One region of the Paenibacillus sp. FSL H8-0332 genome, then DNA from elsewhere that is predicted to be linked to it. Evidence: riboswitches for the same ligand, from Rfam matches in the RefSeq annotation. Region 1 holds a riboswitch; each other region holds the start of a gene.
The links. Region 1 has a riboswitch for cobalamin ahead of NST43_RS03015 (S-layer homology domain-containing protein). Riboswitches for the same ligand answer to the same signal wherever they lie in the genome.
Positions count from the first base shown of each region.

Region 2: linked by a shared signal. The riboswitch ahead of NST43_RS07130 (energy-coupling factor ABC transporter permease) and the one ahead of NST43_RS03015 (S-layer homology domain-containing protein) in region 1 are both predicted to bind cobalamin.
Region 3: linked by a shared signal. The riboswitch ahead of NST43_RS00760 (anaerobic ribonucleoside triphosphate reductase) and the one ahead of NST43_RS03015 (S-layer homology domain-containing protein) in region 1 are both predicted to bind cobalamin.

Region 1 is NZ_CP150145.1:701,049-711,920, forward strand. Features, by position in the region: gene NST43_RS03010 (hypothetical protein) at 1-2,606, shown strand, start outside; cobalamin riboswitch at 3,420-3,613, shown strand; gene NST43_RS03015 (S-layer homology domain-containing protein) at 3,827-5,992, shown strand; gene NST43_RS03020 (DUF4430 domain-containing protein) at 6,413-7,261, shown strand; gene NST43_RS03025 (energy-coupling factor transporter transmembrane component T) at 7,258-8,202, shown strand; gene NST43_RS03030 (ABC transporter ATP-binding protein) at 8,118-9,851, shown strand; gene NST43_RS03035 (ECF transporter S component) at 9,824-10,510, shown strand; gene NST43_RS03040 (methyl-accepting chemotaxis protein) at 10,659-10,872, shown strand, end outside.
Region 2 is NZ_CP150145.1:1,656,490-1,667,361, forward strand. Features, by position in the region: gene NST43_RS07120 (hypothetical protein) at 46-312, shown strand; gene NST43_RS07125 (helix-turn-helix domain-containing protein) at 453-1,385, opposite strand; cobalamin riboswitch at 1,525-1,719, shown strand; gene NST43_RS07130 (energy-coupling factor ABC transporter permease) at 2,004-2,768, shown strand; gene NST43_RS07135 (energy-coupling factor ABC transporter substrate-binding protein) at 2,768-3,061, shown strand; gene cbiQ (cobalt ECF transporter T component CbiQ) at 3,058-3,846, shown strand; gene NST43_RS07145 (ABC transporter ATP-binding protein) at 3,859-4,719, shown strand; gene cobJ (precorrin-3B C(17)-methyltransferase) at 4,734-7,505, shown strand; gene cobK (precorrin-6A reductase) at 7,502-8,296, shown strand; gene NST43_RS07160 (precorrin-8X methylmutase) at 8,299-8,964, shown strand; gene NST43_RS07165 (cobalt-precorrin-5B (C(1))-methyltransferase) at 9,726-10,841, shown strand; gene cbiE (precorrin-6y C5,15-methyltransferase (decarboxylating) subunit CbiE) at 10,834-10,872, shown strand, end outside.
Region 3 is NZ_CP150145.1:173,067-183,938, reverse strand. Features, by position in the region: tRNA gene NST43_RS00780 (tRNA-Thr) at 68-139, opposite strand; gene NST43_RS00775 (DUF3800 domain-containing protein) at 503-1,240, opposite strand; gene NST43_RS00770 (sugar phosphate isomerase/epimerase) at 1,305-2,081, opposite strand; gene NST43_RS00765 (MTH1187 family thiamine-binding protein) at 2,130-2,438, opposite strand; cobalamin riboswitch at 2,781-3,013, shown strand; gene NST43_RS00760 (anaerobic ribonucleoside triphosphate reductase) at 3,321-5,306, shown strand; gene nrdG (anaerobic ribonucleoside-triphosphate reductase activating protein) at 5,303-5,830, shown strand; gene ssuE (NADPH-dependent FMN reductase) at 5,920-6,489, opposite strand; gene serS (serine--tRNA ligase) at 6,897-8,177, shown strand; gene NST43_RS00740 (S-layer homology domain-containing protein) at 8,758-10,872, shown strand, end outside.

The DNA.
Region 1 (10,872 bases):
AAGCCCTGCTGCAGGCGGTGATGCTGTCCGTAGCCGGGAAGAAGAAAATCTATGTAGCGCTGGATGTGCCCATCAGTGAGTTGTCGCAGCATGCGGTCCGGCTGACGGAGGTCATCTTCGCTGCGCTGCCGTATGACTTCCGCCGCAGGCTGGGAGTGATCACGTATGCCAAGGAGCCGCAGAGCCGCAAATATATTCACCTGACCTTCGTGGAGAAGGGCTCTCTGCGTCCGGGCGACCGCAATATCGAGAAGGATTATATCTTCGATCTGGCAGGTGCAAGGTTTCTGAATACCGACTTCGGCGAGTCGCGGCAGATCTATGCCGATCTGGCCTGGAAGACGCTGGTGGAAAAGGGCGGAAGCCTCCGTGATTTCGCTAAGTTTGCCGACAGCCTGCTGCTCGGGGAGAGTGCGGACCGCAAGCTGTCGCTGGCGCTCTACAATGAGCTGGCGGTTTTTTATGAAATCGAGCAAGGCAACGAAGCCTTATATACAGACAACAAGAATGCTATACTCGGCGGCCTGCTGTCCTATCTGAAGCCGGAGGGGAAGCTGGACTCGCGGGTGCGGCTGAATGATATGTTCCTGGAGCGGTTCGACCGCGAATATGATCTGATCCGTAAGAAGGGGATTCCGTCAGTGGAGATCCTGGAACAGTTCAAGTCGTATTACGCGCTGCCGGGCCATAATTACCGGGTGAAGATCGTCGATTACTTCATCAACGGGATGCTGAATTGCCAGTCCGGTGGCCGGGAGGATGTGCTGGCGGCGGCTTACGGGATTATTGAGAGCAATGCGGAGCTTAGTGAGGCGTTCTTCAAAAAAGTGCTGTCGCAATCGCTCTTCCGCAGAGCGCTGTTCGAGCCGTATCTGGAATCCCGGCTGGCGGCCGCTGCCGGAACGGCAGATATCCTCCGCCTCGTGGGCCACTTCGGCCGGAGCCTTCCAGAGGTGCTTCAGCAGCCAGCGGTACGGGATACCTTCAAGGAATATCTGCTGGAGAAGCTGCAGCGGGAGTCCGATCCGGTATCGGCGGTAACGGCTGTTCATGAAGCGGTCCAGCAGGCAGAGAAGCAGCGCCGCAGAGGCGGCGTATACCCGGAGGCCTTGTCCGTTATGGAGGAGCTGGGCACGGTTGCCGACCGCTTCCTGTTGAACCGGCTTTCGCTGGACGAGCTGACGATGGAGCAGCTGCTGGAGATCTCGTTCTTGCGTTACCGGGATACGGCAGACTGGCAGCCGCCGCTCGACGCGATTGCGAAGCGCAAAGCGAATGCGCTGCGCGCGGCCTACCGCTGGTTCGGGGAGGAGTCGCCGGACGAGGAGATTTTTGCGGGACTGACACCGCGTGAGCTGGACGATGTACAACTGCTCGGTGCGCGGTGGCTGAAGGAAGCGCGAAGCCTTGAGCCGTTCGACCGGCTGCCGCTGGCCTTCTATCACAGCAGTGAACGCGAAGGCGGACCGCTGGATTATGATGCGCTGCTGGATCTGGTGGTCCGCAAGGCGGGCAATGACAAGGAGACAGTGTACCGGTTCCTGGACTGGTCGCAGCATAGCTGGCTGTTCGCAAGCTCAGGCAAGAAGCTGTGGCCGAATTACAAGCGGGCCGTGCTGAGATACTTCCTGAAGAGCGACCGCGAGGCATTCAAGAACCGGGAATTCCGCAAAACCCATCTCGACACAGCAACGCCTGCTATGCAGACTGTCTACAATGAAGCCCGCGCCCAGCTGGCTTCGCCGCTGGCGCGGTGGGTCAGCCGCAGCCGATTTCAAATCCTGATCTCAGGGAGCATCCTCGGGATCATTCTGATTGCGGCGGTTATCCTGCTGAGCCAGCTAGGGGGACGCGGCAAGGATACAGCTGCGCCGGTGGCCAGCCCCAGCTCGCTTCCGGCAGTGACCGGACAAGCCGCTGTAGCGGTCCCGGTCTCTGTCCGGCTTGTCGGCGGGAATAGCGGGGGTGATGTAGGAACTGGCGGGGATAACGGCGGTGATGCGGGAAGCGGAGAAGCGGGCAAGAATAACGGCGTGAAGCTGTTGTTCAGCTTCACTGATGCGGCGGAATGCTCCGCCTTCAAGCCGGAGCGGATCGGCGTGGAGTCCGCCAGCGGCGTTACGGACTACGAGGTTAAGGCAACGGTTAACAGTTGCCAGGTTGCAGCAGGTGCCGGAGTAGACGGCGATGCGAAGGGTAATGCAGGCGCCGGAGCGGACGGCGATGCGAGTGGTAAAGCAGGTGCCGGAGTAGACGGCGATGCAAAGGGCGAGACAGGAGCCGGAGTGGATGGCGATGCGAAGGGCGAGGCAGGCGCCGGAGTAGACAGCGATGCGAGCGGTAGGGTAGACGCCGGAGTGGAAGGCGGTGCAGACAGTGGAGCCACCGCCTCTCCAGCGGCGGCAGGGACTCCTCCGTCACGCGTATACGAGGTGACGGTGGAGCTTTCAGCAGGCGCGAAGCTGGCGGTAGGTGATATGATCACCGCCGGAAGATACTCGCTGCAGCTGGCGGCAGATCCGGGCAGCGCCCCGGAAGCTACAGCTACCGCCGCGCCTAGCGCGGAGCCATCCGCTTCCGCAAGCCCGGAAGCGGACGCGGAATAACACAGCGGCCATAAGCAGGCCGCGTAAGCTTGTAACTATTGCGATCAGGTAACATTGCAGAGATAGGTGTACTCTATACAACTAAAAACAGTGAGAAGGAAGGCATACCTCTCTAAGTGTATTCCATACAACTAATTTTGCTCGAATGGGCGAAAAGCTGGGTACAGAAGCATTTTAGGTGTACGAAATACAACTAAAAGTACATTTGGTGGTAAATCAGACGATTTAGTTGTACAGATTGCATTTAAGAATAACGTTTGGAGCTAGAATAGCACCTTAATCGGGGTACGGCAGACCCTCAGCAAGCGAGGGGATTAAATGAATGCTGTTAGTTTAAACCTGATGATCGACTAGCTGCTCGATTGTACTTTGTACACTAGAATGAGGCATATTGATCCTTATATGGTGTTCTGTTGTATTCGGTACATTAGATTTTGGGAATTTGGCCCGGCGGAGGGGTAGTTGCCACAATCGATTGTATGAAATGCAGCAGAATGCGTTATCGGCCGCTTTTACACGAATTCTAATGTACATAATACAATCGCCTGCTGCCGCTGTCTCTGCTAGTACCGCCAACGTCTTAATTGACAACAGAAGAATGACTCCATAGTCCTGAATAGTACGATGTGCCGGGGGAGCGGGCATGTGCTGTTCAGGATTTTTGTGCAGAATGGGCTGAGCTTTGGGGGAGCTGGAATAGATATAGCTTGTCTATAGACATACAGGGGAATAGTCGATATGATGGTTTGAGAATATTAAAATTTAATAAGCTTGAGGAAAAGGTGCAGATTGCCTTAGAGACCGCGCGCTGTCGCTAGCAGATGCTGGCAGGGCTATGTCTAATAGAGGAATCTGCTTAAAAGGGAAGCCCGGTGCAAGTCCGGCGCGGTCCCGCCACTGTAAGTACGGAGCAACTCCTGAGGAGCCACTGTCTGCTAAGCGGATGGGAAGGCGGGGGAAGCGGTGAAGTATGAGCCAGGAGACCTGCCTTTTTCGTTGTTGTTTCTATTCTTCGGGGGTAAGAATGTGGAAGCAGATGCTGATATTGGCGAGGGCTGTATATTGCTGCATTGTATGTAATGTGGGAGAGCAATCGACTCCTTCAGCCGCCCTGTATTGTATTCTTCCCCGGCCGCCCTGCACAGGGCGGTCTTTAGGTTGCCGCTCTATTTGCGGAGGAAGCAGGATTCATCCATTCTATTTCAGGAAAGAGGTTAGTTATGAAGAACCATTCTCTATCATCCAGGTTCACACGGCTGGGACTTGCTGTGGTTATGCTGTTCGCAATGCTGGGAGCAGCCGTAGCCCCGGCAGGACAAGCTGCTGCTGCACAGGCAGGCGGGACTTCCGCACCAGCGGTATCCGCTCTGCCCGCAAAAGAGGCAGCCAGCGTAACCGCTGCAGTCTATGCTACTGCGGAATTCATGCTGAAGAACGGAGTCCAGTCGGACTGGCAGGCAATTGGCCTTGCGCAAGCGGGCTATAAGGTTCCTGTCAGCTATCTGAAGGCGCTTGAAGGTAAGGTGAGTGAGGCTAAGGGTGTTTTTGCCAGAGCTACGGACTATGCCCGGATTACGCTTGCCGTTAAGGCACTGGGCGGCGACCCGGCGAATGTGGCAGGCTATAACCTGATCGAGAAGCTCTACAATCACGATGCAATTACCGGCCAGACGCTGAATAATCCAGTCTATGCACTGCTGGCTCTGGATTCCGGCAGCTATACGATCCCGGCAAATGCAAATTGGACACAATCTAAGCTGCTGGCAGAGATTCTGGCAAAGCAGAACCCGGACGGCGGCTTCACCCTGACCACGGGTGCGAGTGATCCTGACATGACAGCGATGGTGCTGAACGCACTGGCTGGACACAAGCAGGAAGCAGCAGTGAATACTGCCGGTCAGCGGGCAGCAGCCTGGTTGTCTAAGGCACAGGACAAGAACGGCGGATATGGCGACAGCAGTGAGAGTGTAGCTCAGGCCATTATCGGTCTGTCTGCCTTCGGCATTGATCCGGCAGGAGCAGAGTATACCAAAGGCCAGATTAATCTGGTCAGCAAGCTGATGAGCTTCAGCGCAGCTGATGGAGGATTCGTCCACACTGCGGGCGGCAGCTCCAATGCTCTCTCTACGGAGCAGGCACTGGAGGCTATGGTAGCGTACCAGCTGTTTGGTACAGGCGGTAAGCTCTTTGATTTTAGCGGCACACCAGTGAAGAATCCTCAGGTAAGTGTCTCGGTTACTGTTGAAGGTCCGAATGGAACCTTGGCTGAGGGCAGCGTGTACGCCGGAAATGTGCTTAAGGCACTGGAAAAGACTGCAGCAGCCAAGCGCCTGGCCCTGGTCAATAAAGCAGGCAATTATGTGACGGGGATCGGCGGCGTGATTGCGGGTACTTTTGGCGGATATGATGGCTGGATGTATGTGGTTGCACGCGGCGGAGCATGGATCTATCCAAGTGTAGGGATGGGCGACTTCGCGCTGGAGGAGAATGACCGCATCGTGGTCTATTATGGCGGGGACAACACGCAGGTGGTTGATGCCGTAACCGTGACTCCCGCACAGCCGCAGCCTGGACAAGATCTGAAGGTGCAGGTAACCCAGAAGCAATGGGTCTGGAATGAGGCGACCTTCACCTCCGATCCGGTAACTTCACCGGCAGCAGGCATACAGGTAACCATCGGCGGCAAAACAGCAGTTACAGATGCTGCGGGTGTGGCTGTTGTGGCTGGTGGTCTGCCGGCGAATAAATATAACCTGACGGTTACGGGATATCTGAAGGATAAGACCCCTGCCATCGTGCGTCATACGGTCCCGGTAACGGTGGCTTCTGCGGCGGAGGACCGTCCGGCTTTTGCCGATGTGAAGTCGATCTCGCCTTGGGCGCTGGAGTCGGTATACACGGCGTATGACCGCAAGCTGATGAATGGTGTGAGTGAGGGCAGCCTGCTGTTTGCACCGAAAAAGAATATTACCCGTGCTGAATTTGCAGCACTGCTGCTTCGTTTAACCGGCAACGAGCCGTCTGTGGCGGCTTCCGCTGGGGCCTTCAGTGATGTTAAGGCCGGTACATGGTATTATGGAACAGTGAACCGGGCGAAGGAGCTAGGAATCATCAGCGGCGTGACGGCCACGACGTTCAAACCGGACGGACTGGTTACGCGCCAGGATATGGCTGTGATGATGGTTAGAGCTTTTAAGCTGGATGCGGCATCAGCTGGAGCAGGGGCTGGTAAGTTCAGCGACGAAGATAAGATCAGTGACTATGCATTGTCCGCTGTCCGTACGGTGACGGGACTTGGATATATGAGCGGCACCGGCGGCGCATTCGAGCCTTCCGCTGTGGTAACCCGTGAGATGGCTGCTGCTGTGGCGGTTAGATTGCCATAGTTCTTAGTTGGAGTTGGGAGCAGACAGTACTGCACGCTGGGGCCGACGATAAGTGGATAAATGACATCTAATTTAGCTGGATTTGCTGCAGAGCGGGAGCTAGTTGGATAAATGACACTTATTCAGGTCTAAAGCTGCAGAAGGATGAGGTATGGGCAGAATTAGATGCCTTAATTCCAACTAATTTCTGTACAGATGCGTAACCGGGAGAATTAAGTGTAGAAAATCCAACTAACGCACCCGTGCCGATGAGCCGTTGAGGCGTATAGGGTTGCCTAAGCGCTGGAGGCTCGTTAGATGGGCGGATTTGGTTGGAATTCGTTTGGATATGTGTTGAAAAGTAAGCATAAGGTGTATGAAGGAACGGGGAACAGGCTGACTGCCCCCGTTCTTTTCCCTTTTTGTGGAGGTGTGCAGGTAATGTTCAATCTATTTAAAATGGGCCGTGGAAGGCTGGCTCCGCTGCTTCTCCTGCTGATGGTATTGCTGCTCCCCGGCTGCTCCTCTGCGCAGCCGGATCAGGCAGGCGGCGGCCCGCAGCCGCCCGCCGGGACCCCGGCCGCGAAGACGCCGCGGCCTGGAGACGAAGCGGCTCCGCTGCCGGGAGCCGCTGAGGGCACTGCCGTACCATCCGCCCCGGCGGAAGGTACGGCAGCTCCAGCGCAGGCGGGCGCAAGCGAGCCCGCCAAGTCCCCGGCGTCGCCAAGCGCAGCCGCGACGCTGCCATCGGCGGGCGCAAGCGAGCCCGCCAAGCCCCCGGCGTCGCCAAGCGCAGCCGCGACGCTGCCATCGGCGGGCGCAAGCGAGCCCGCCAAGCCATCAACGGCGGCCACACCCAAGCCGCCGACCCCCAAGCCCGCTCCGGCGGCTACGGCCAAGCCGCCAGCCGCCACGCGCTCTCCGGCCGCTACACCCAAGCCGGACAACGTGGTCACCCTCTCCATTACCGGAGATGAGGAGCATGGCGTGATTCTGGCTGCCGCCCAGTATGAGCTCAAGAAGGGCGAGAGTGTGCTGGAACTGCTGAAGCGGATTACGCGGGGGCAGAAGATTCAGATGGAATATCAGGGCCGCGCAACATTTGCTTATGTGGAAGGTATAGATAATTTGTACGAGGGTGATCACGGGTCAGAGAGCGGCTGGATGTACAAGGTGAATGGAGAATTTCCGTCCAAGGCTGCGGGCAGCTGGATCGTGGAGCCCCGGGATACTATCGAGTGGCTGTATACGCTTGATCTAGGCAAAGACCTGGGGGCCAAAGCGCCATGAGCAGCGGCTTCCGTTCCATGCATCCTCTGGTAGCCCTGCTGTATTATGCAGGGCTGCTGCTGTTCGCCCTGCTGGTTTTCCATCCGTTATTTCTGGCTACAGAGATAGCCGGACTGCTGGCGCTGCTGCTGTTGCAGGGACAAAGGCGGTTGCTTATGCGCGGCTTGCCTTTTATGCTGCTGATGGCAGCCTCAGTAGCCTTGCTGAACCCGCTGTTCTCACATCGAGGGGCGCATATTCTGTTCTACTGGCTGGATCAGCCTATTACACTGGAAGCTGTGCTGTATGGACTGATGATGATGACTATGCTGCTTACTATTTTTATCTGGTTTATATCCTACAATTACACGGTGACTACAGATAAATTCATGTATCTGTTCGCGGCCGCTGCGCCGAGAACGGCGCTGCTGACGCTGATGGCCATCCGGTTCGTGCCGTTGTTCCAGCGGCGGCTGCGCCAGATTACCATGATCCAGCGTCTGCGCGGGGTAGATACCGGTACGGGAAGCCTTAAGAAAAGAATGACAGACGGAATGACGCTGCTCAAAGTGCTGCTGACCTGGTCGCTGGAGGAAGCCCTCCAGACTGGAGACTCCATGACAGCCCGCGGCTACGGCAGCACCAAACGCAGCACTTACACGATATACAAGGCCGATTCGCAGGATAAGCTGGTGATGCTGCTGTTAACCGTTAGCGGTGTGGTTACGCTGCTGTTCTGGGTGCAGGGCTACGGCAAGCTGGAGATCTATCCCCGGATGAGACCGGCGGACTTCGGCTGGCAGGAGGCCGTCATGTACGGCAGCTTCTGCCTGTTCGTGCTCATTCCTGCGGGGCTGGAAGGAAAGGAGAAATGGTTATGGAGATCCTCAAAGCACAGCAATTATCCTTCAGATACCCTGAAGAAGACAAAGACACACTCCATGAGCTATCGTTCGTCATAGGAGAGGGTGAATTTGTCGTGCTCTGCGGCCCGTCCGGCAGCGGCAAAACCACCCTGCTGCGCCATCTGAAGCGGGAGCTCGCCCCGGTAGGTTCAACCAGCGGAACTTTGACCTACAAAGGGCAGCCGCTGTCCGGGCTTCCGGCAGCGGTGGCCGCCGGGGAGATCGGGATGGTCTTCCAGAACCCGGATGCACAGATCGTGATGGATACGGTCTGGCATGAGCTGGCCTTCTCCATGGAGAACCTGGGGCTACCGCCTGCTGTCATGCGGACCCGGCTGGCGGAGATCTGCGGCTTGTTCGGGCTGGAGCCGTTGCTCTATCGTCCGGTACATGAGCTGTCAGGCGGACAAAAGCAGCTCATGAACCTGGCTTCAGTACTGCTGCTTCAGCCCAAGGTGCTGCTGCTGGATGAGCCAACCTCCCAGCTTGATCCTGTTGCTGCGCGGGAATTCATTATGGCGCTGCAGCGGCTTAACGAGGAAATGGCGGTCACTGTGATCATCAGCGAGCACAGGCTGGAGGAGGTGCTGCCGCTGGCAGATCGTGTGCTGATGCTGGAAGACGGCAAGCTGCTGGCAGATGCTGCTCCCCGCCTGTTCGCCCGGCAGACCGGCAGCGGGGCCTTGACCTCTGCTGCGCGTTACTTGCCAGCCGCCGCACGCCTCTATTTGTCTCTGTCCCCGGAAGCGGATTCGGCTGCGCCGGAGAATATTCCGCTGACCGTGCGTGAGGGCAGACGCTGGCTGCATTCCCTGATGGCAGGTACGGACGCTGCCGCAGGCGCTGAACTGGTTAATAACTTGAATAGTCCGGAAGCACCAGCTCCCCTAACTTCCCGCATACTATCTGCCCCAGGGGCGTCTGTACCTCCAATCCCCGCCGCATCGTCACTGCTTACCTGCCGCGAAGTGACCTTCCGGTATGAGAAGGAGGGCAGGGAGGTCCTGAAGAAGCTCTCGCTGACGCTTAACCAAGGCGAGTTCCTGGCAGTCATGGGCGGGAACGGTGCGGGCAAGTCCACCCTGCTGCATGTGCTGAACGGGCTGATGAAGCCGCAGCGCGGCAAGATAGAGCTGACCAAGGGCAAGACAACAGGTCTGCTGGCGCAGAATCCGCTGCTCTATTTCAGCTATGATACGGTGGCCGAGGAGCTGGAGCACATGGGCAGCTACGCCGGGTTATCTCCTGAGGCAACAGCAAGCCGGATTGAGGCTTTGCTCGAAGTGTTCCAGCTCCGGGAGGTGCTGCAGAGTCATCCGCATGACCTCAGCGGCGGGCAGCAGCAGCAGACCGCTCTGGCCATGATGCTGCTGATGAATCCGGATGTTCTGCTGCTGGATGAGCCGACCAAGGGGCTTGATCCGGCAGCCAAAGACAGGCTGGCCGCCTTGCTTCAGCAATTACGCGGGCAAGGGATCAGTATTCTTATCGTAACGCATGATGTAGAGTTCGCAGCGAAGCATGCTACGCGCTGTGCGCTCTTGTTTGACGGGGGAATTACGGCAGAGGGCACACCCGCTGAGTTCTTCAGCAGCAATTACTTCTATACCACGGCAGTCAACCGGATGGTGCGGGACTGGCTGCCGCAGGCATTGACCATAGAGGATGTGATTCACACATGGCCCGTTTCCGCATACCGCTGCTAGTTGCCCTGGGACTCTTCACCGCCGGGCTTGCGCTTACCGCAGCATTCACTGACCGGCATTATGTGCTGCTTAGCGTGGTGCTGCTGCTGGCCGCTCTCCTGCCGCTGTTTATCCGTTTGGAGCGCCGCCCGCGCAAGTCCCGTGAACTGGTACTGCTGGCTGTGTTGTCCGCTATTGCTGCGGTCAGCCGGATTCCTTTTGCCGCGTTGCCGGGGGTCAAGCCTGTGTCAGCCGTTGTCATCCTCTCGGCTTATGTCTTCGGGGCAGAGGCGGGGTTCGTCATCGGAGCAGTCGCTGCGCTGGTCTCCAATATTTACTTCGGGCAAGGGCCGTGGACGCCATGGCAGATGTTCGCCTGGGGCATGACCGGACTTACAGCCGGGTGGCTGCGGAAGAGTTGGCTATTGCGCCGGCGCGCCGGGTTGCTGGTTTTTGGCTTCATCTGGGGGTTCCTGTTCGGCTGGATTATGAATATCTGGGTCCTGCTCAGTCTGCCGGATGCCTTTAGCTGGCGGCTGGTTGCCGTTACGTTTGCTGCAAGCTTTTATTTCGATCTGGCCCATGCCTTGTCGAATGTATTCTTCTTAGCGGTGCTGGCCGGAGGCTGGACCAAGGTGCTGCAGAGATTCCGCAAGAAATATGGCTTGCTTCAAGAGTGAATGGAATTATAATTAATAGATATCGCTCTGCCAAAACGATAATTTTCTTCTTTTTTCGACAAATTTCTTAGCAGGGCCATCAACAATTCGATGTTATTCTCCGATAATTAAGGTTACAGCTAGATTCGATAAGGCGGGATAACGGGAAATGAGACATCTGAAGATTAAGCATAAAATGATTGTACTGATCGCAGCGGTTATTCTTCTGCTGATCGGGATTGGAACAACAGGTATTCTGACTACAACCAGAATGGCTGACAGGTCTGAAGAGACGTACAAGCAGAACCTGCAGCCTATTTATTTCGTAACGGAGATCCGCGGGAATAACCGGGCGATTGAGTCTTTTCTGCTGGAGGATCTGA
Region 2 (10,872 bases), 960 kb from region 1:
GAGGGGCTTTTTTTGCGTTGTGGAGGAGAGGGGGAGGAAGAGGAAATGAGAGGGATAAATCCCTCTGATGCGGCTGAAAGTGGGCTGGATGAGGAAAAGAGAGGGATAAATCCCATTGATGCCGCAGAAAGTGGGCTGGAGGAGGAAATGAGAGGGATAAATCCCACTGATACGGCGGGAAGTGGGCTGGATGAGGAAAAGAGAGGGATAAATCCCTCTAATGCGGCGGGAAATGGGCTGGGTGAGGAAAAGAGAGGGATAAATCCCTCTAATGCGGCAGAAAGTGGGCAGCTGAGCGGAAATGAGGAGTAGTGGCTCCCAAAGTAAATCAAAAACTAACCTAATTAGTCTAACTATCTAACCAATCAAACCAATCAAAACTAATTAGTCTATCAATCTTCCTATCCAACCTATCTAACAGACAGCCTGCTAGATAGCTACCAGACGAGCCTTTATAAAGAACCCGGAATATCTGCCACACCATCCGTATAAAACAGCTCAAACACAAGATCCTCGTTATAATTCCCGAAGCCCTTGCCGAACAGGGTGAGACCGCCGATGTGCTCGGCATCCTCCTCCACAGAGAGCCGGAAGGTCCATTGTTTGTTACGGATGCCTACCTGATCCAGGGTGACCTCGGACAGCTTCTGCCCATCCATGAAAGTGCCCGTCTGCGTAATCCGCAGCTGCTTGAGCAGGCCGTATTGATTGGTGAGTGCAGGCCACCAGGCTGGTGTGTATTTTCCCGGATTATCTCCGTAGTCACCGGGGCTGGTCCAGAAGCCGAGCGATTGTCCGTTCAGCGTGAAGGTAATATCCGACGGCCAGTTGTTGTTGACCGACGGGGCTTCGGAGGCAATCTCCATCGTGATGGCAAGCTCCTCCGGCTGCTGGCTCGACAGCAGGAAATTCGGGATTTTATACTCGACGAACCCCTTGCCGAACCAGAGAATCCCGGCGTTCACCCGCTCCTGATCCCAGAAGTAACGGGGATCGTCAAAGTGCCCGATGACCCTCTCTGTCGTAGACAGTCCGCAGGTAGGCTCGATCTGGAAGTCGGAATAATGCCCCACCGGAATGTCCTTGCGGTATCCTCTGCGCGGAGTCCGGGCCTGTCCCGGAAAAACAATCTCAGCCCCGTCGGCGGCCAGTGTACAGATCTTCTGCAGACCGCTTTTGCCGGGAGCCATATGGCTGCGGATCAGCCCGGCGGCTTCGAGCTTGCGCACATGCATGGTCATAATCGCACTGCTGAGCTTGAGGGCTGCGGCCAGCTCCTTCACGTTCATGGGGGTATCGGACAGCAGCCGCAGCATATGCAGGCGCACGGTACTGGACAGGGCCTCGTACACAGGCAGAGATTGTTCAGTTAGATCAAGTTTCATCGGATGCCTCCACGTTCAGGTTATATAGTTAATAATTATATTACTCAAATAAAATTTCTACAAGCCAAGATTGTCCGCAGGCCAGCTTTTCCAATTTATATCACAGACACGCTAAGCCGAGTCCGCTATGATGTGAGATGAATTAGCGGTGAAACAAGGTGCTCTTGTCGGAAGCGGCAAGGGATAACAGGGAATCGGGTGCAACTCCCGAGCGGTCCCGCCACTGTATGGAAGAGCTGCACTTCATAATGTCACTCGGGAAGCCCCGGGGAAGACGAAGCCTGCGGCGCCTGTATTCCAAGCCAGGAGACCTACCTTGTCGACGCACACCACGACTCTACGCGGATAGGAGCGGTGTACGGATAGGTTAATGAGAAGAGGCGTTCTGCCCTGATGGACCGGAGGAATCTTGAGTGTAGAGAGGCCCCCCGGTTTATAGCTGTTGGATACAAGGATACGGCCCCTAGTGATGGGACGATGAGAAGCACCTTGTTCCGCTTAGCCACGGGTTGCGCGCTCTATCGAACTTGCCTGCGTACATACACTCCCACCCTTTAGGGTGGGTTTTTTTGGCTTTAAAATCTTTAACGGGAAATGAACAAACATGGAGGGTGACAAATGAAAAAGCACAGATGGTGGAGCTTTGCGGCACTGGTTGCCGGATTTACGGTGTACTTTATGCTGAACGAACCGGGTACGGCCCGCGCGATGCACATTATGGAAGGATTCCTGCCGGTAGGCTGGGCGGTATTCTGGTGGGCGGCGTTTGTTCCGTTCTTTGTCCTGGGAATCTTCAAGCTGAGAGCCATGACCCGGGAGAACCCTGAGCTGAAGCTGCTGCTGGGTCTAGCTGGGGCGTTTACCTTCGTCCTGTCTGCGCTCAAAATGCCTTCCGTTACCGGAAGCAGCTCCCACCCGACCGGTACCGGTCTTGGTGCGGTAATGCTGGGGCCGCTCCCTATGAGCGTAATCGGCTCGATTGTCCTGCTCTTTCAGGCGCTGCTGCTGGCGCACGGCGGGATCACTACGCTTGGGGCCAATGCGTTCTCGATGGCGGTGGCGGGTCCTTTTGCCGGATATGCAGTGTATAAGCTGATGATGAAGCTGCCGGACCGCGAGAAGCTGGCCTTGTTCTGTGCGGCTGCGGTGGCTGATCTGAGTACGTATGTAGTGACTTCCTTTCAATTGGCGGTGGCTTTTCCGGCGGCGGATGGCGGCGTTCTGACTTCTTTTCTCAAATTCGGGGGCATCTTTGCCGTGACGCAAATCCCGCTGGCCATCAGTGAAGGGCTATTAACGGTACTGCTGTGGAATTGGCTGAAATCATATAGCCCGAATGAATTGTCGCTTCTGAAACGCAAGGTGAACGGAGGAAGAGCCTAATGAGCAATAAATGGAAAAATGGGTTGATGCTGCTGGTTGTTATTCTGCTTGTCATTCTGCCGCTGCTGCTGGTCAATGGGGAATTCGGCGGGGCCGATGATGCGGCTGAAGGTGTGATTACCGAGATTAATCCAGATTATAAGCCGTGGTTCAAGCCGCTGACCGAGCTGCCGGGTGAGACGGAGAGTATGCTGTTCGCATTGCAAGCAGCGATTGGTGCCGGTGTGATCGGTTATACCTTGGGGCTGCTCAAGGGTAAGCAGGGCGGGACGAAGCAGCCTAGCAGCAAGTGATCCGGCGGATTGACGTTCTCTCCTACAATAATGCTCTGCGCCAGTTGTCCCCGATGTGGAAAAGCTCGTTCGCAGCCCTGATGTTCCTGCTCTCTTACACCGTACATCCTGTACTACAGGCTGCAATCACCCTATGGATGATGTCCTGGTGTATATTGCAGGCCCGTATTCCCTTCCGTGCTTATGGCATGCTGTTCGGCACAGCGTTGCTGTTCTATGCGCTTAGCGTACCGGCACTGCTTGTGGAATTCGGGCATCCGGCTGCGGGAGAGGCAGGGATATTCCCGCTTCCGGGACTGAATCTGCCGGTATATGTCACAGCGGCCGGGCTTCAGCGGGCAGGGGAGCTGCTGGCCCGAATCTCTGCTTGCATGAGCTGTTTCTTCTTCCTGATGTTTACTACTCCATTCAGTGAGCTTTTGCAGGTGCTGCGCAGGCTGCGTATGCCGCAGATTGTCCTGGAGCTGATGCTGATTATGTACCGCTTCCTGTTCTTGCTGAGTGATGCAGCGCATGGTCTGCTGCTGGCCCGCCGGCTGCGCGGAGGCCGCCGGGGTTACAAGGCTATGCTGCGGGAGACTGCGGCCATGGCAGGAGCGCTGTTCGGCAACACGATGCACCGTTATTACGGATTATCGCAGGGGCTGCTGGCCCGCGGATTCACAGACGAGATTATTCTCCCGCCTTATACTGCGCGTCCTGTACCGCGGCGGTATACCGTTCAGGCTTATGCCGGTATTGCGCTACTGCTGCTGGCTGAGGCGTACTTTATCACTAACACATGAAAGGAGCCGGCCATGGTTCAGGAATCTAGCTTGGCTTGTGAGGGAGTGGTCTTTCACTATCCGGATACGAAGGAGCCTGCACTGCATGAACTGACGTTCTCCATCCCCGCAGGCAGCAAGACGGCAGTGCTCGGCCATAACGGTTCGGGTAAATCGACGTTGTTCCTGCATGCCGTCGGCATTTTGCGCCCGCAGCAGGGTACGGTTCTGCAAGGAGGGAAGGCGTTATCCTACTCGAAAAAAGAGCTGGCCGCTCTGCGGCGGAAAGTGGGCCTGGTTTTCCAGGACCCCGAGCAGCAGCTGATCCTCAGCACACCGCTGGAGGATGTGTCGTTCGGGCTGCGCGGCAGCGGCATGGCAGAACCGGTTATTGCTGCGCGCTGCCGGGAGGTCATGGAGCTGCTGAATCTGACCGATCTGGGCGATAAACCGATTCACCAGCTTAGTCTTGGCCAGAAAAAACGCACGGCACTCGCCGGTGTGCTGGCTATGGAGCCGGAGCTGATTCTGCTGGATGAGCCGACCTCGTATCTGGACCCGTTATCGGAAACGCAGATGCTGAAGGGGCTTGAAGCCATACATGATAAAGGGACAACCGTAGTTATGGCTACGCATGATATGGACCTGGCCTACCGCTGGGCGGACTGGATTATTGTACTGGAGCATGGAAGATGCCGGGCGGCGGGGACACCGGAGGAGATTTTTGCGGGACGGGAGGAGCTATTGTCCATTGGTCTGGGATTACCGCTGTTGGCTGACTTATGGTTCAGTCTGCCTGCCAGCCTGACCGCAGGTCAGAGCGCTCCCCGCACCGCCGACGAATTCAAAGTGAAGCTGCATAAGCTGCTGGAGCTCGACCACAGCTATTCATGAACGGGGGAAGAAGAATGAACAAACAAGGAAAACTGCTGATTATCGGCTTCGGCCCCGGAGCGCTGGAGCATATTACCGGCCGCGCACTGGCTGCGCTGGATGAGAGCGAGGCGGTCATTGGCTATACCACTTATGTAGATCTGATCAGGCCGCTGTTGCGGCATCAGGAGATTGTCGGCACGGGAATGACCGAGGAGGTCAGCCGGGCCCAGGAGGCCGTCCGCAGAGCAGAAGAAGGGCAGACGATTGCGGTAATCTCCAGCGGCGATGCCGGTGTCTACGGAATGGCCGGGCTGGTCTACGAGGTGCTGATTGAACGCGGCTGGAGCCGCTCAGATGGGGTACAGGTCGAGGTGATCCCGGGAATCTCGGCGATCCAGTCCTGCTCCTCACTGTTGGGGGCCCCGATAATGCATGATTCCTGCACGATCAGCCTGAGCGATCATCTCACTCCCTGGGAGAGCATTGCTGCGCGTGTGGAAGCGGCGGGGGCGGCGGATTTCGTCATTGCGTTCTATAATCCGCGCAGCGGCAGACGGACGCGCCAGATTGAAGAAGCGCGGGGCATTCTGCTGCGTTACCGTGATCCGGCTACACCGGTAGGCATTGTCAAAAGCGCCTACCGTGACCGCCAGCAGACCGTCGTAACCACGCTGCAGGATATGCTGGAGCATGAGATCGGCATGCTCTCGACAGTGGTGGTCGGCAACTCTGCTACCGTTGTCTATGAGGACCTTATGATTACGCCGCGCGGATATGAGCGCAAGTATAGTCTCGGGGCACAGACGCAGACACTGAAGCCGCACGAGCGGCTGCGCACGGCAGCTGAGCCTTGGTCACTGGCTGCGGCGGAGTCCGGGCAGGCAGAGGGGGCAGCTGGAGCCGGAGCGGCACAAGCTGTGGATGCGGGGAGAGCAGCAGAGTCTCCCTTCGAGCTGGAGATTGCTCCGGCAGCCGGCAGCCGCAGCTTCAGCGGCGATCAGATGAAGCTGCTGGCTGAGCTTGCGGGCAGCGAAGGGCAATTGGTCTATACGAAGGACGGGTATTTCCTGCTGCGCGGCAGCCGGAGTGAAGAAGCAGAGGCAGGAGCAAGGCTGCTGGAGGCCGGACTGAATGTAAGTACGCCTGGAGATTACGTGAAGGTGAAAACCTGCGGGTTCTGTGAGCTGCGCAGAAGCGGGGCGTTAAGTGCTGCTGTCCGGCTGAACACCCTGCTGCATGGACTCGCTGTGCCCAGAGAGCTGCACATCAGTGTAGCCGGCTGCGGGATGGCTTGCAGCTCCGCTGTGCTGGATGATATCGGACTGGTAATGTCGCGCGGCAGCTATGAGTTGTATCTCGGCGGCAAGAAGTCCGGGCGGGGTGCCCATGCCGGGATTGTGGTGCGTGAAGGGATGGACGAAGAGCAAGCGGTAGCCGCTGTAGCTGCCGCAGTTGAGGACTACAGGGCTCATGGCGGGGAGCAGGAGCGGTATCATGCGTTCCGGGAACGGATGGACAGCGCAACAGGGAGTGCAGCCCATACATCCGATAACGATAACAGCAAAGAAGGAGTGCAGACGATGAGAACGGTATTACTGGTGGGACACGGGAGCCGGGTTCAAGCGGGAAATGAGGAGTTGCTGGAATTCACCCGCCTGCTCGCGGCCCGTAAGCCGGAGCTGAAGGTCGAGACCTGCTTCATAGAGCTGGCCTCGCCTTCCATCGCTGGCGGAATTGCCAGATGCATTGAGGGCGGTGCGGCGGAGATATACGTAGTGCCGATTATTTTGTTCGCGGCGGGGCATTCCAAGCTCGATATTCCAATGGCCATTGACGAAGCCAAGCAGAGATATCCCGGGGTGAAGTTCATCTACGGGCGTCCGCTGGGGGTGCAGGACCGTGCCGTCGATATTCTGCTGGAGCGGATTCAGGAAGCAGAACGACTTCCACTCCTGCAGGTGAAGGCGGCTGGCGGAATGGACCTGGACCTGTGCGGGAACGGTGCATCCACGATTGAGGATAAGGACACCATCGTACTGCTGATGGGACGCGGGGGCAGTGACCCGGATGCTAACAGCGATCTGTATAAAATAAGCCGGCTGCTCTGGGAGAGAACAGGCTACCGCAGCGTGGAAAGCTGCTTCATTGCCATCGCCAAGCCTTCGCTGCCGGACGGGCTTGAACGCTGCCTTGCACTGGGTGCGCGCAAAATTATTGTTCTGCCGTACCTGCTGTTCACCGGAGTGCTAATGCAGCAGTTCGCTGAGAGAGTGGCGCAATTCGCAGCGGAGCATCCCGGGCTTGAAGTGCAGATCGGCGGCACGCTGGGCGCACATCCGCTGCTGGTGGATATGCTGACAGAGCGGATCGAGGAGACGCTGGAAGGCCGTGCCTTCAGCAACTGCGATAACTGCAAATACCGCGATGCAGCCTCATTGCATCATCACCATCATGGTGAGGAGGAGCACGGGGAGCATGGGCATGGACATCACGGGCATGGGCATCACAGTCATGAGGGACATGGACACGGGCGCCATGAGCATGGAGATGAAGAGCACGGACACGGACACGTACATCACTGCCATGAGAAACATGGGCATCACGAATGTGCGCATCACGGGCATGAGGAACATAGGCACGGGCACCACTGCCATGGGAAGCATGGGCATCACGAGTGTGCGCATCACAGGCATGATGAACATGGGCACACGCATCACGCGCATGAGCATCACTGCCATGGGCGGCATGATGTAACGGAGGCGGCGGCTCCGGCAGACGATCTGGCGCTTCGCCAGCCGCGATGATCTTCATGTTATGCGGCACCAGCGACGCCCGGGAGCTGGCACAGAGTCTTACGCGCCAAGGCCTGCCGCTGCAGGCCAGCGTGGTGACGCCCAGCGGGGCAGAACGCCTTATGGCCGCAGGCATCCGCACCCGCGTCGGCAGACTGGACCGCGCGGCGATGATTTCTTTGCTGCAAGCGGGCGGGTACCGTGCCGTGGTGGACGGCAGCCATCCTTTTGCGCTGGAGGCCCATGCCAATGCGATGGAAGCTGCTGCTGCGCTGGGATTGCCTTACTTCCGCTACGAGCGGCAGAGTCTTATCTATAACAGCCATCCCCGGCTGTTGCTTGTGCATTCCTATGAAGAGGCTGCGCGCAAGGCTAAGGAGCTGAAGGGCTCTGTGATGCTGACCACTGGCGGCAAAACGCTGGAGATTTTTGCGGAGGAGCTGCTGGGAGATCCGGATATCCGGCTGACCGTAAGGCTGCTTCCTTGTCTGGAGAATCTGGAGAAGTGCCAAGCCCTTGGGATCGAGCAGCGGAATATTATTGCGCTTCAGGGCCCTTTTAGCAGAGAGATGAATGAGGCCTTATACCGGCAGTATGGCACCCGGGTGATGATTACCAAGGAGAGCGGGGCCGAGGGCTCGGTGGATGAGAAGCTGCATGCCGCGCTGGATATGGGGTTATATGTGATTTTGATTATGCGGCCGGGGCTGTCCTTCGGGGATGGCGGAACGGTGTTTGATTCTTTTGACGAGATTACGGCTGCTGTGAAGCATGTGCTGCTAATGACAAGGGAAGAGGGATGAATGTGGATTTCGGGACAGAGTTCAAGCCGGTGACCGTACAGCCGCAGGAGATAGAGGGTCTAAGCTTTCAGATGATTACGGAGGAGCTGGGTGAACATTCGTTTAGTGCACTGGAGTACCCGATTGTACAGCGGATTATTCATGCTTCGGCTGATTTTGAGCTGGGACGCAGTCTGGTGTTTCATCCCGGGGCGATTGAGGCGGGGATTCACGCCATGCTGCAGGGCAAGCCGATTATAGCGGATGTGCGGATGGTGGAGGCGGGTATTGCTAAGGAACGGATTCAGCGGTACGGCGGCGAGGTCCGGGTACATATTGCAGATCCTGATGTGGTGGACGAGGCGAAGGCGCTGGGAACCACAAGGGCGATTATCGCAACGCGCAAGGCCTGCGCCCAGGCACCGGGGGGAATCTATGTCATCGGCAACGCGCCGACTGCCCTGCTGGAGCTCATCCGTCTGGTAAAAGCAGGCGCCGCCCAGCCAGGCCTCGTCATCGGCATGCCCGTTGGCTTTGTCTCGGCGGCGGAATCCAAGGATGAGCTGCGCAAGCTGGATATTCCCTTCATCACCAATATCGGCCGCAAAGGCGGCAGTACGATTGTGGTCGCCGCAGTGAACGCACTAAGTCTGCTGGCCGTCCGCCGGGCGGCGGGCGAGCTGGATTAGCTTGATCAGCTGATCACGGATCAGGCGGCTGGAGGGTTCTTACCAACTACCAGGTAAATGTGCTTACTGTGCGGATTGCGGTAGCGTGTGGGTTGAGTGATTGTATTTTGTGCAACAGAATTCGTAATTTTATAGTTGAAATCCGGTTCTGTTGTAGTTCATACACTTGATTTTTGGATAAGGGCTCCAAAACACCTCCCTCACCAAATTCTAATGTACAAAATGCAGCAGATTCACTTTTTTGGCGGATATGGGGTTTAACTAATGTACAAAGTGCAGTGGAGCCAGAAAGACTAGAAAAATTTGTATGTAAATCTCCTGATTTGCTTAGAAGCAGCAGTATAATCAGGTTATATAGAGAGTAAGACAAGTTATCTGCCCAGGGCTAACGCTTAGAGGATAGGCTTCAGTGATGTGCAGATTGTGAGGATTCATTCTTAAACCATCAGCAAAGAGGGATTGCCATGACCAAGGAAATACCGGATCAAGCCGTCAGGCAGAACCGGAGCCAAGGAAGCGGGGAGGCAGGGGCGGGGCAGGTAGAGCAGGCAGAGCAAGCGTATGTACTCGGATTCGATCATGCAGCTGAGCAAATAGAGCAAGCCAGCCGCCCCGAGTTCGATCAGGCAGCCCGGCAGGTGGAGCACGCAGCCGTCCACGAGATCAAGCAGATGGCCGGGCAGATACAGCAGGCTATCGAACCCGGATTGCCCGGATTTGCTCAGGCACTCGAAGTGTTCGCACAAGTGCGCGGCCCCGGATTGCCCGATCCCGAATCCGCAGAGACAACCCCCGCTCCCCCGCTCCGCAGGGGCTACACGACAGGGGCCTGTGCCGCAGCGGCAGCTGCAGGTGCGGCAACCCTGCTCATTACAGGGGAAAGGCTGCCTGCGGTAGAGATTGATCTGCCAGCCGGGTTCCTTCATACCTTTGAGCTGACTGGCTGGCAGCGTACAGGATCACACACGGCAAGCTGTGCCACCGTCAAAGATGCCGGAGACGACCCGGATGCGACACATCTGGCGTGGATCGAAGCGGCGGTGAGCTGGCGTGATCAGCCGGGCGTGGAGATTGACGGGGGCCGCGGTGTCGGCCGGGTGACCAAGCCGGGCCTGCCGGTTGGCGTGGGAGAGGCGGCGATTAATCCGGTGCCCCGGAGGATGATTCAGGAGGCGGTAACCGCCGTACTGGAGGAGCACGGTGCAGCGCGGGGTCTTAGGGTAGTCATCAGCGTGCCGGAGGGCGAGAGCATCGCCCTTAAGACGCTGAATCCCCGGCTGGGTATTCTGGGCGGCATTTCGATCCTGGGCACGCGGGGCGTGGTGACCCCATTCTCCACTGAGGCCTATAAGGCGAGTGTGGTTCAGGCCATCTCGGTGGCGGCTGCGGCGGGGAACCGGCAGGTTGTGCTGACTACAGGCGGCAGCAGCGAGAAATACGCCATCGCGATGTTCGCGGAGCTTCCGGAGGAAGCTTTTATCCAGATGGGGGAATATGTAGGCTTCTCGCTGGAGCATGCGAAGGCTTACGGGCTTCGCAAGGTTACCTTCGTCGGGATGGCAGGCAAATTCTCCAAGGTGGCGCAGGGGGCCATGCTGATTCACTCCAAGAACGCGCCCGTCGATTTCGGATTTCTGGCCTCCGTTGCGGCTGGTGCGGGAGCGTCCCTTGGGCAGGTGCAGGAGATTGCGGCCGCTAACACAGCCTCACAGGTCGTGGATATGATGACTGAGGCGGGGAATCACACTTTTTTCGAGCAGCTGTGCAGGCATGCCTGTGAACAGAGTCTGGCGCATATGAACGGAGGCATGATTGTGGAAATGGTGCTCATTACAATGAAGGGCCGGGTGCTGGGAAGGGCGGAGATTCATGGATAACCTGATTTATGTGATCGGGATCGGTGAGGAT
Region 3 (10,872 bases), 530 kb from region 1:
ACTTGCATAGAAAAAAGGCGCAGTTCCAAAAAAACCGGAACCTGCGCCACTATCGACTTTGTAAGGATGCTGGTGAAGGGAATTGAACCCCCGGCCTACGCATTACGAGTGCGTTGCTCTACCCCTGAGCTACACCAGCGAACAGGCTTTGCTGTCCTGCCAAGCAAAAAATATTATAACTCTTCCAGCGGAAAACGCAAGCCCTTTTTCAGTAGTGAGTATGATAATTACATTTTGTTAAAAGGAAAAGAAGCGCCTTAAAAGGCGCTTCCATTAAATAAGAAGAGAGCTTTCGCAGTCCCCTTAAGTCGTGATACCTAAGAGAGCTTTCGCAGTCTTAGATATCATTTATATTAGTATTCGTCGACTTGCTTTAATTATACATGTCTTTTTGTACAAAGAAGAGCTTTCGCAATTCTTATGAGGTAGTTGATGCAGGGAAAGCTTACGCTATCACTACATAAAACATTTTAACTCAAACAATTTTCTATGTCAATGTACACTATGGAATTATTTTCAAGCCAAATCGTTCCTTTTTGTTACATCCTCCATCGTATGCTTGATTTTCAATCATATCAAGTAAACCATATGTCCTAAGTGGTTTACCGGAAAGCTTTCTATTCCACGTGTTTGGTAATAAGTCTGCAATCTGCAATCCTATTATGTTATCAGGTTTATAGCCGAAATTTATTGTACTAAGTCTTTTTTGTACAGTTTTATTACTGTAAAAAAGAGTTCCTTGGGCCATAAGATAATGGAAATGATATTGTAATTGTTGATCTTTTTGGTCTGGATCAGCATTAGTTGATTCTAAATAAATTGAACCTTTACCATCGTTCATTTCAAGATAGTGAACAAAATTCTCCATAATTATTTGAAGAGCAATGAAATACTTATCACGTCCATTAGTATATAAGCTTTGGCAGTCCTTCTCGTGAATGCTGACTCCAAACACTGGGAGATTATAATGCTTGAACATCCCAGTAATATCACCCCAGAAATTTTTAAGCACATCATTATCCTGAAAGACCTTAAATGGGGTGGCGGATTTATGTCTATTGATATCCATTTCGTGAATTATGACCTTTTCATCCCCAAAGTACTTATTCTTTATTGAATTGACATAAGGGATAATATCCATCTCATATTCGTTTTCTCCAATTGCAAATCCCATTAAGCTAAAATGATCAAAATGACCACCTGTGAGAATTTCATCTAAATAAAGCGTATATCTCTTCATTATTTTTATGGACACCCCTTAGATATATCCGATCCCCTACCCCTGATATGCATCGGCTTAAACACTACTGCATTAGCCCCAGCCCGCGGAAATAATCCAGCGCGAGCTTTGCGCTTGCAAGGGAGGATACCTCATAGGCCTCTTGCTCTACAATATAGTAGAGAATTCCGCTCTGCTCCGCTATCTCAAAGACGCTCTGGAAATCGACCTCTCCCTTCCCGAGATCGGTCTCCTCCTGGTTTGCTCCGAAATCCTTAATATGGACCAGCGGAACACGGCCGGCGTACCGTGACACATAATCTGCGGGCCGGGCTCCGCCCCGGTGTACCCAGCCCAGATCAAACTCTGCCAGCATATGCTCTGCAGGAATCCGCTCCAGCCAGATATCGATGACCGCCTTGCCGTCAACTTTTGCGAATTCATAATCATGGTTGTGGTAGCCGTACTCCATCCCTGCCGCCCGGACCATCGCGGAAGCCTTCTCCAGGAATGGAATTATTCTTGTCACATCTTCGATGGAAGGGCTGGGCGGAAGCGGTGCCGACGGGGTGATTATATATTGCAGTCCGAGCTCTACGGCGTATTCAATCTCTTTGGCTAAGGCCTGTTCCATCTTATCCAGGCTGCTGAAGTCCAGTCCCACATGCGCCGAAGGCGCCGCAAGGCCCAGTTCATCCAGCCTGCGGCGCAGTTCCCCGGCAGCTACGCCGAAATAACCGGCGAACTCCACTGCCTGGTATCCCATCTCTGCCACCTTGCCCAGTGTGCCGAGGAAATCCCGCTCCGTCTGGTCCCGCAGTGTATACATTTGAATTCCGATCTGCCGCGCTGCTTCTGCCATGTAGAATCCGCTCCTTATCGTCATTTCTGATTAGATACTATATTCCCACTACTTTCCCTGTAGCTTACGCTCCACGGATTCCAGCTTGCTGCGGCTGGTGGAGATCTTGTCGCGCCGGTCATCGATCTTAAGCGAGGTGGAGACTCTCTGCGCCCCGGCGGTGAACGGCGACTCATGCAGCGCTTCTACCGCAGCCAGAATCCGCGCTACCGGTCCCTCAATAATCGTACCCATAGAAGTTAGCTCATAGGTAATGCCCTCCACCGTCTCCAGTACGCGCTGCATCTCGGCCACATAGCTGCTGAGACTGGTGCTGCCTGTCCCGATCGGAATAACGGTCACTTCGCCAATTGCCATTGTGATCTCCCTCCTAATGATCTGATGTGCCTGAGCCTCTTATTTATCCTCTTATTGTAACGCTTCGCCAGGCTCGCCACAAATCACCTGCCACCCTCTCTATTCTATTAATATCCGTCAAAATGATAACCAGGATTAGACGCACTCTATTTATGGATTCTTTGTGGCGTATTTTCGGAGATTTTATGAAACATTCAAGGAAAATTCATAGAAAAGTTGTGGATTACCTGTGGACTAACTGTGGATCAGCTGTGAGTAAAAGCGCCGAACCCGCTCCCCGTGCGGGATTGCAAAAAAACATTTACAAACACAATATATTGCGTTAGCTTTAATAGATAACAACAAAATATAGTAGAAACGGGTGTTTCACCCCTTGTAATAGAGGTGCGACTTAATAGGGAAGCGCGGTGCAAAACCGCTGCGGTCCCGCCACTGTAACCGGATGCTCCCAGGGCGCGATGCCCCAGGGCCGCATTCTCCGGCTAATTGCCACTAAGGGGCGGAATAAGCCCCCCGGGAAGGCGCAGGAGGAGTTGCCGGAAGCCAGGAGACCTGCCCGTTTCGGTGGCACCGCTTAGACTCCTGCGAGGAACAGGGGAGGTGTCCGTATGCGGCCTGCAATAGCAGAGTTAGCCTTCCGTCAATCGGGCCATAGGCTGCCGATACCTGAGGACGATCGAGGATTATCTTCAGGTATCGGCTCTGCGGAATATACAAGAACGGGCGTAAGCTATCGCCCTGTGTCTGCTCGTATGTTCCACCCAGACCACAGGCAAATTTCCGCTTTCCGGAACTTTGCATCATGCATTCGGGCATTTCCGGCCTTCCCGGCCGGGGGTGCTTTTTTAACGCTTACAATACCCGAGAGGAGAGAGTTATATAATGACGCTGCTGGAGAAACGTTATAACGAAGGACAAGCTGCACAGGAGGATCTTTTAGAAGAGGTCATTCATCTGGGACGGGATATTATCGAAAGCCGGGATCTGGATCTGCTGCGCGAGAACGCCAACCTGAACGGGGAGAGCTTCTCCGGCAAAATGAGCAAGTTCGGCAGTGAATACTCCAAATGGTATGCCCGTAACTTCACCATGCCGCCACAGCTGGTACAGGCTACCCTGGATAATGTCGTCTATGTACATGACCTTGATCAGTACGCCATTGGAACCACGAACTGCATCTTCATTCCGTTTGAACGGCTTCTCCGTGAAGGCTTCAACACCGGCAACGGCAGCGTACGGCCTCCCAACTCGATTATGACGGCGATGTCACTGGTGGCGATTATTTTCCAGTCGCAGCAAAATGCGCAATACGGCGGCGTATCCGCCAACAAGCTGGATTATGATCTGGCCCCTTATGTGACCAAATCCTTCTCCAAGCTCTTCCGCAAAGGTCTGGAGTATTTCGAGGAGAATACAGAGGGTTCTGAGCTTGGGGAGATTACGATGAGCCGCAGCGATCTGGCTGAGCAGTATCCGCGTGCCTTCCGTTTCGCCCTGAAGGAGACGCAGAGCGAGACCCTGCAGGCCGCAGAGAGCATGGTACATAACCTGAATACGATGTCCAGCCGCTCCGGCGGCCAGATTCCTTTTACCAGCATCAATTACGGCACTTGCTCCTCACCAGAGGGCCAGCTTGTGATCAGTTCACTGCTGGCGGCCACGATGAACGGACTGGGCAGCGGGGAGACGCCGGTGTTCCCAATTCAGATCTTTAAATGTAAGCAAGGCGTCAACCAGCAGCCGGGCGATCCCAACTATGAGCTGTTCCTGAAGGCCGCGGAGTGCTCGGCGCGCAGATTGTATCCGAATTTCGCCAATCTGGACGCTCCGCTGAACATGCAATATTACGATCCGGCTGACCCGGATACCGAGTTCGCTACGATGGGCTGCCGGACCCGTGTGCTCGGCGACCGCTTTGGACGTAACCACTGCTCCGGCAAAGGTAATCTGTCCTTCAACACGCTCAATTTGGTGCGTCTTGGACTGGCCCACGGTACGGTAACCGGCCGCCGCCTGGCTGCTGACGAAAAAGGGTTCTTTGACGACCTCAATCACTACATGGATATTGCGCTCGACGGTCTGCTGCACCGTTTCCGTATTCAGGCTTCCCAGAAGGCCAAAGCCTCCGATTTCATGATGCGTGAAGGCGTCTGGGAAGGCGGCGAGCAGCTTGCCCCCGATGACAGCGTAGGCGAGCTGCTGAAGCACGGCAGTCTGTCGCTGGGCTTCATTGGAATGGCAGAATGCATGAAAGCTATGTACGGTAAGCACCACGGCGAAGATATGGAGATTCACGCCAAGGCTGTAGCCATCGTCCGCCACATGCGTGAATATTGCGACCGCAAGAGCGAGGAGCTTAATCTCAACATCACCTTGTTCGCAACGCCGGCCGAAGGTCTCTCCGGCAAGTTCACCAAGATCGACCGCAAGGTGCTCGGCTCTATCCCTGGGGTAACGGACCGTGAATACTATACGAACTCGTTCCACATTCCGGTCTATTATGAACTAAGCGCAGCTAAGAAGATCAGCCTGGAAGCTCCGTTCCATGAACATTGCAACGCCGGAGCGATCTCCTATGTCGAGCTGAACGGCAACGCCCGGAGCAACCCGTCAGCCTTCGTCAAAATCATCAAATACGCGCTGGAGCAGGACATCAGCTACTTCAGCATTAACCATCCGATTGACCGCTGCTCCGCCTGCGGCTATGAAGGGGTCATCGGCGCGAATTGTCCGACCTGCAATGCGCATGAAGATACCACCCATATCCGCCGTCTGCGCCGGGTTACAGGGTATCTGACCGGCGACTATCAGACCCGCTTCAATGCTGCCAAGCAAGCCGAAGTCCGGGACCGTGTTAAGCATCTATGAACATCTGCGGCTATTACCCGGAGTCGATCAATGAAGGGGAAGGCCTGCGGGCCGTCCTCTTCTTCAGCGGCTGCCGCCACCGCTGCCCGGGCTGCTTCAACCCGAAGACCTGGAATTTCAACTACGGGGAGGCCTTCACCCCGGAGCGGCGGCGGGAGATTATAGAAGAGATTGCAGGCAATCCGCTGCTGGACGGCTTAACGCTTGCGGGCGGGGACCCTTTTTTCTCGGCTGAGGAGGCTGCAGATTTCATTCATGAGCTGCGCGCCGAGCTGCCGGGCTTCCCGATCTGGATCTATACCGGCTATACGTACGAGGAGCTTACGGCTTCCCCGGGCTCTGCGGAATGGAAGCTGCTGGCCTTGTGCCAGGTCGTGATCGACGGACGGTTTGTTGAGGCATTGAAGGACCTGACCCTCTCCTACCGGGGGAGCAGCAACCAGCGGATCATCGATATTCCGGCGAGTCTGGCGGGAGATATGGTGGTACTGTGGGAGCCGGAGCTGAGCTTTCAAGGGGTATAAAATTCATATACAAAAAGGCACTACACTCCCGCATTCGGGTAATGTAGTGCCTTTTGATTGTACGGGCAGCTGTAACCGGCAGCCTAACGTTATTCTACGGCTGCTGATTGCCCTGCCTTGCGCCCCACCTTATGCTCCGTCTCTTCAGCCAGCTCCTCCAGCACGCTGTTCAGGCGCAGCTTCAGCTCCTCCGCCAGCTCAACTACGCCCTGATCGTTACGCACCGCCTGGGAGTCTACGGCGTAGACGCCGCCAAGAATGTAGCGGGCGCCAAGCACGGACAATACCGGCTTCAGTGCATAGTCAATGGCGAGCAGATGCGCGAGACTTCCGCCCATGAAGAGCGGCAGCACGATTTTGCCGGCCAGCCCTTTTTGCGGCACCAGATCTAGGAAGGTCTTCAGCACTCCCGTGTAAGAAGCCTTATATACCGGACTGACGACGATCACCGCATCGGCTTCCGCCACGAGCCCGTTCGCCTTGACGATGGCTTCACTCTCGAACTTGGTGTGAATCAGATCCTCCGCCGGAAGCTCTGCCACATTGATCCGCTCCACTTCATACCCGCGCTCCCGCAAGGCGCTCTCTGCATACTCAATCACGGCATTGATCCGTGAGACCAGAGAGGGTGTTCCGTTAATTACGACTATTTTGGCCATTTCCGCACCTCTTCCGTCCGCTATTATAGGATATGCCGGGCTACTGCACCGGACACTGATACTTCAAATTAGTAATAATCCTAGCAGAGTACAAGGAATATTGTCAAACCCCTCTTATGCTTGCAAACCGCTGCCCCTCTGGTTATAATAAACGGCAAACCTATATCCCGACCAGGCCAACGACCGGCATCCAACCGCGAGGCGTCTGCGACCGGAGCAGCTTCCTGTTCCCTAAGTTTACCGGGTTTCGCCCGTTACCGCGAAGACCAAAGAGGGCCTTATTCCGTGCATTAGAGTTGCTTAACGTGAATGGGTCAACCTGGGTGGCACCGCGAGCTGACGCTCCTCGTCCCATGGATGAGGGCGTTTTTTGCGTTTTTTTACCCACACTTAAGGAGCGGATGCAGATGCTGGATATGAATTGGATCAGGGAGAATGAGGACATTGTACGGAAGACTGCCGAGTGGAAAAGATTGAAGTTCCCCCTGGAGGAACTTCTGGAGTGGGATGACCGGCGGCGGCTGGCCCGCCGGGAGACGGAGCTGCGCCGGGCAGAGCGCAACGCGCTGACGAAGGAAGTGGAGCGTCTGCTGCGCCAGGGCGACGCCGAAGGCGGCGAGCGGGTGAAGGAGCAGGTGCGAGGTATCGGCAGCGAGCTCGCGCTGCTGGAGGCGGAGCTGGCGGAAGCGGAGCGGCGCTGCGGGGAGCTGCTGCTGGAAGCGCCGAATCCCGTGTCGGCGGATACGCCGATCGGGCCGGATGACAGCGCGAATGTGGAGCTGCGGCGGCATGGCACGTTGCCGGTGTTCGGCTTCCGCGCGCGGGACCATGTCGAGCTCGGAGAGCTGCACGACATCCTCGACCTTCCGCGCGGGGTCAAAGCCGGCGGCCCCCGCAGCTATGTGCTGAAGGGAGCCGGTCTGCTGCTGCACCTCGCTGTGCAGCGGCTGGCCCTGGATGTGCTGATGCAGCGCGGCTTCACCGTCATGGATGTGCCCGTGATCGTCCGGCCAGAGGCCTTGGAGCGGACCGGATTCTTCCCCGGCGGCATGGATCAGACCTACGAGCTGACTGGAGAGAAGCGCTGGCTGGCCGGCACCTCGGAGGTGTCGCTGGTCTCACTGTACAGCGATGAGATTCTGGAGCTGGATCAGCCGCTGCGGCTGGCCGGGATGTCGGCCTGCTTCCGCCGCGAGGTTGGCTCGGCGGGCCGCGATGTGCGCGGGCTGTACCGGGTCCACCAGTTCTCGAAGATCGAGCAGGTGGTCATGTGCAAGAACGATCCGGCAGAATCGGAGCAGATGCTCCAGGAGATTCTCGGCAATGCCGAGCATATTCTTCAGCTGCTGGAGCTGCCCTACCGGGTAGTTGCTGTCTGTAGCGGAGACATGGCGATGAAGACCCATAAACAGTATGACATCGAGACCTGGATGCCGGGCAGAGAAGCTTACGGGGAGACCCACTCGGCTTCCAATCTGCTCGACTTCCAGGCCCGCCGCTCGGGCATCCGCTACCGTGATGAAGACGGGCGGCTGCAATACTGCCACACCCTGAACAACACAGCGGTGGCCACTCCACGCATTCTGATTCCGCTGCTGGAGAATCACCAGCAGGAGGACGGATCGATCTATATCCCGCAGGCGCTGCAGCCTTATATGGGCGGGGTGGAGCGGATCGAACACAAGTAATCTCACCTTAACCACCACCGGCTACTCATCCGCCCACTTTTGGGACACCCGGCGAATTCAGGGGCATTAGTGCCCCTTTTTTGTTCACTTCGGGCTTCATGCAGCCCACACACCTTCCCGCCAACACATCATATTCGGTTTTCCGCTTACATTTCACTCACGTGCCTCCACACCACCCAATGCTCATTTTCATGCGTTAGTTGTGCCTTCAAAGACATGTTTGTTTGCGCATACAATCCAAGCTCATTATTCCGGTGATTCAAAGACTGCCGCTTAACCTCAACTCTATGTGCACCCTATCCACAACAGACGAAAATTATAATTTCCTAAGCAACAAAGAAACGGCTCTCCTCCTTTATAGGAAGAATAGCCGTTTTCAGCATAAAAGTAACATGCAGTTTACATAGTTTCAGAAAATGTAGCTAACTTCATCTAAAACACCTTAAAATTTTATACATCTCATCATTTCCCTCTACGTTTTTATGCGATTTTAACAAATATTGCCGAAAAATTGCACTAGATTCATATTATCTCTATTATAATAGAGTACGAATGATATTTTATGGGGAGGTATACTCACATGAAACTTTCTTCACAATGCAAGAAGCCGCTCAGTCTATTCCTGGCGGTAGCATTGCTATTAACCGGGATCTTCCCGGGATTGTCTACAGGCTCGGGGACGGCCTCGGCAGAGCCGATTATAGCAGCCGATAGGGTTGCGGCCACTGCGGCCACTCAAGCTCCCCCGGTTACTGCATCCCCTGCCTCAGGCACTAAGATCGCTACAGGATCAAAGATTACTTTAAACACCTCCGTAACGGCAAGCGTGTACTACAGCGTCTACGCCAACAAGAGTACTACAGCAGAAGTGGCAGAGCAGTTGTATACTGCCCCAATCACCGTTCACTCCGATATTACCTCTCTTAAGATTACAGCTTATGCCTCATTATCCGATTCTGAGAAAGGTCCAACATCCACTTTTGAATACAGCGTCGCCCCTGCACTGGCAGGTCTTAAGATTAACCAGATTCAAGGCGCAGGACATATCTCCCCTTACGTGGATGCTATGGTCACTGAAGTCAAGGGAATTGTTACCTACATTAAGGATGCTGACAGCTTCTACATCCAGTCTGCAGCCGCTGATATGGATACTGATATCAAGACCTCGGAAGCCATCCAAATCTATCAGAAGGGAAAAAGCAGTGCCGTTAAACCAGGCGATGCTGTCACGGTAGACGGAGTTGTCAAGGAATTTGGCCGCACCGGACAATTATCCACCACACAGATTACCGCCAGCCAAACCACGGTTGTCAGCAGCGCTAATCCGCTTCCGGCCCCAACCCTGCTGGGTACTGGCGGACGTCTCATCCCAACGGCTGTAATCGATGATGATGGCCTGAATCCGGCCAAATTCGAGCCAGCCACCGATGCCATCGACTTCTATGAGAGCCTGGAAGGCATGCGTCTGGATCTTGCCAAGCCGACCACGGTGGGCCCGGCAGTCTACTATGCTTCCAGCAGTACCTTTGAGATTCCGGTAGTGACCGTCAACGGTACGGGCAACACGACTGAAGTAACTTCCCCTGCCGGTGGACTGGTACTGACGGGTGCCGACTTTAACCCGCAGCGCCTGATTCTCTCGGTGAAGACTGCCCCGGTGCTCACTACAGGCCAGCAATTCTTGGGCAATATCACCGGTATTCTGACTTATGATTTCGGCAAATTCCTGATTTCTACGGAAACAGGCGGCCTGCCAGACGTCTCCCCAAGCAAGCTTAAGAGAGAAGTGACCTCGCTCTCCCCGGGAGATGCGGATAAGCTGAACATCGCTTCTTTTAACATTGAGAACTTCTCCCAGCAGAATGATCCGGCCAAAATCACCAATGTCGCCAAGGATATCGTGGTCAATCTCAAAACACCGGACATCATCGGCCTGACAGAAGTGCAGGATAATGATGGAACCGGCAAAGGCGGAACGGATGCCAGCGAGAGCTATACAGCGCTGATTGCCGCCATTAAAGCCATTGACGGCGGTGCATCTGATTACCGCTTCACGGATATCGCACCGCTGAACAACCAAGATGGCGGCGTTCCGGACGGCAATATCCGCTCCGGCTTCCTGTACAACAAGAACCGCGTCTCGCTGAAGCCAGGCACACCGGGTACAGCCACTGATTCTGTAAGCTATAGCGCCGGCGCCGGCCTCAGCCTGAACCCTGGACGCATTGATCCGGGCAATGAAGCCTTCAAGGAGTCGCGCAAGCCGCTGGCTGCCGAATTCCTTTTCGGGGGCAAAGAGATCGTCGTGATTGCTAATCACTTCAACTCCAAGAGCAGCGACAACTATCTGTTCGGCTCCGTTCAGCCTCCGGTCTTCTCGACTGAAGTTCAGCGGGCCAAGATCGCCAAGGTAGTAGGCAGCTTCGCTGAGGATGTGCTTCAGAAGAACCCTGATGCCAATCTTGTCGTGCTCGGCGATCTGAATGACTTCCAGTTCTCAGACACGCTGAATATCCTCAAGGGCAGTGCGCTTACGAATCTGGTAAACAACCTGCCGCTGAATGAACGGTATTCCTACAACTTCCAGGGCAACTCCCAGACGCTGGATCATATCCTCGTCAATAACAGACTGGCTTCTGCCAGCAAGCTTGATATCGTGCATGTTAATGCCGATTTTGCAGATCCGGGAGATTAT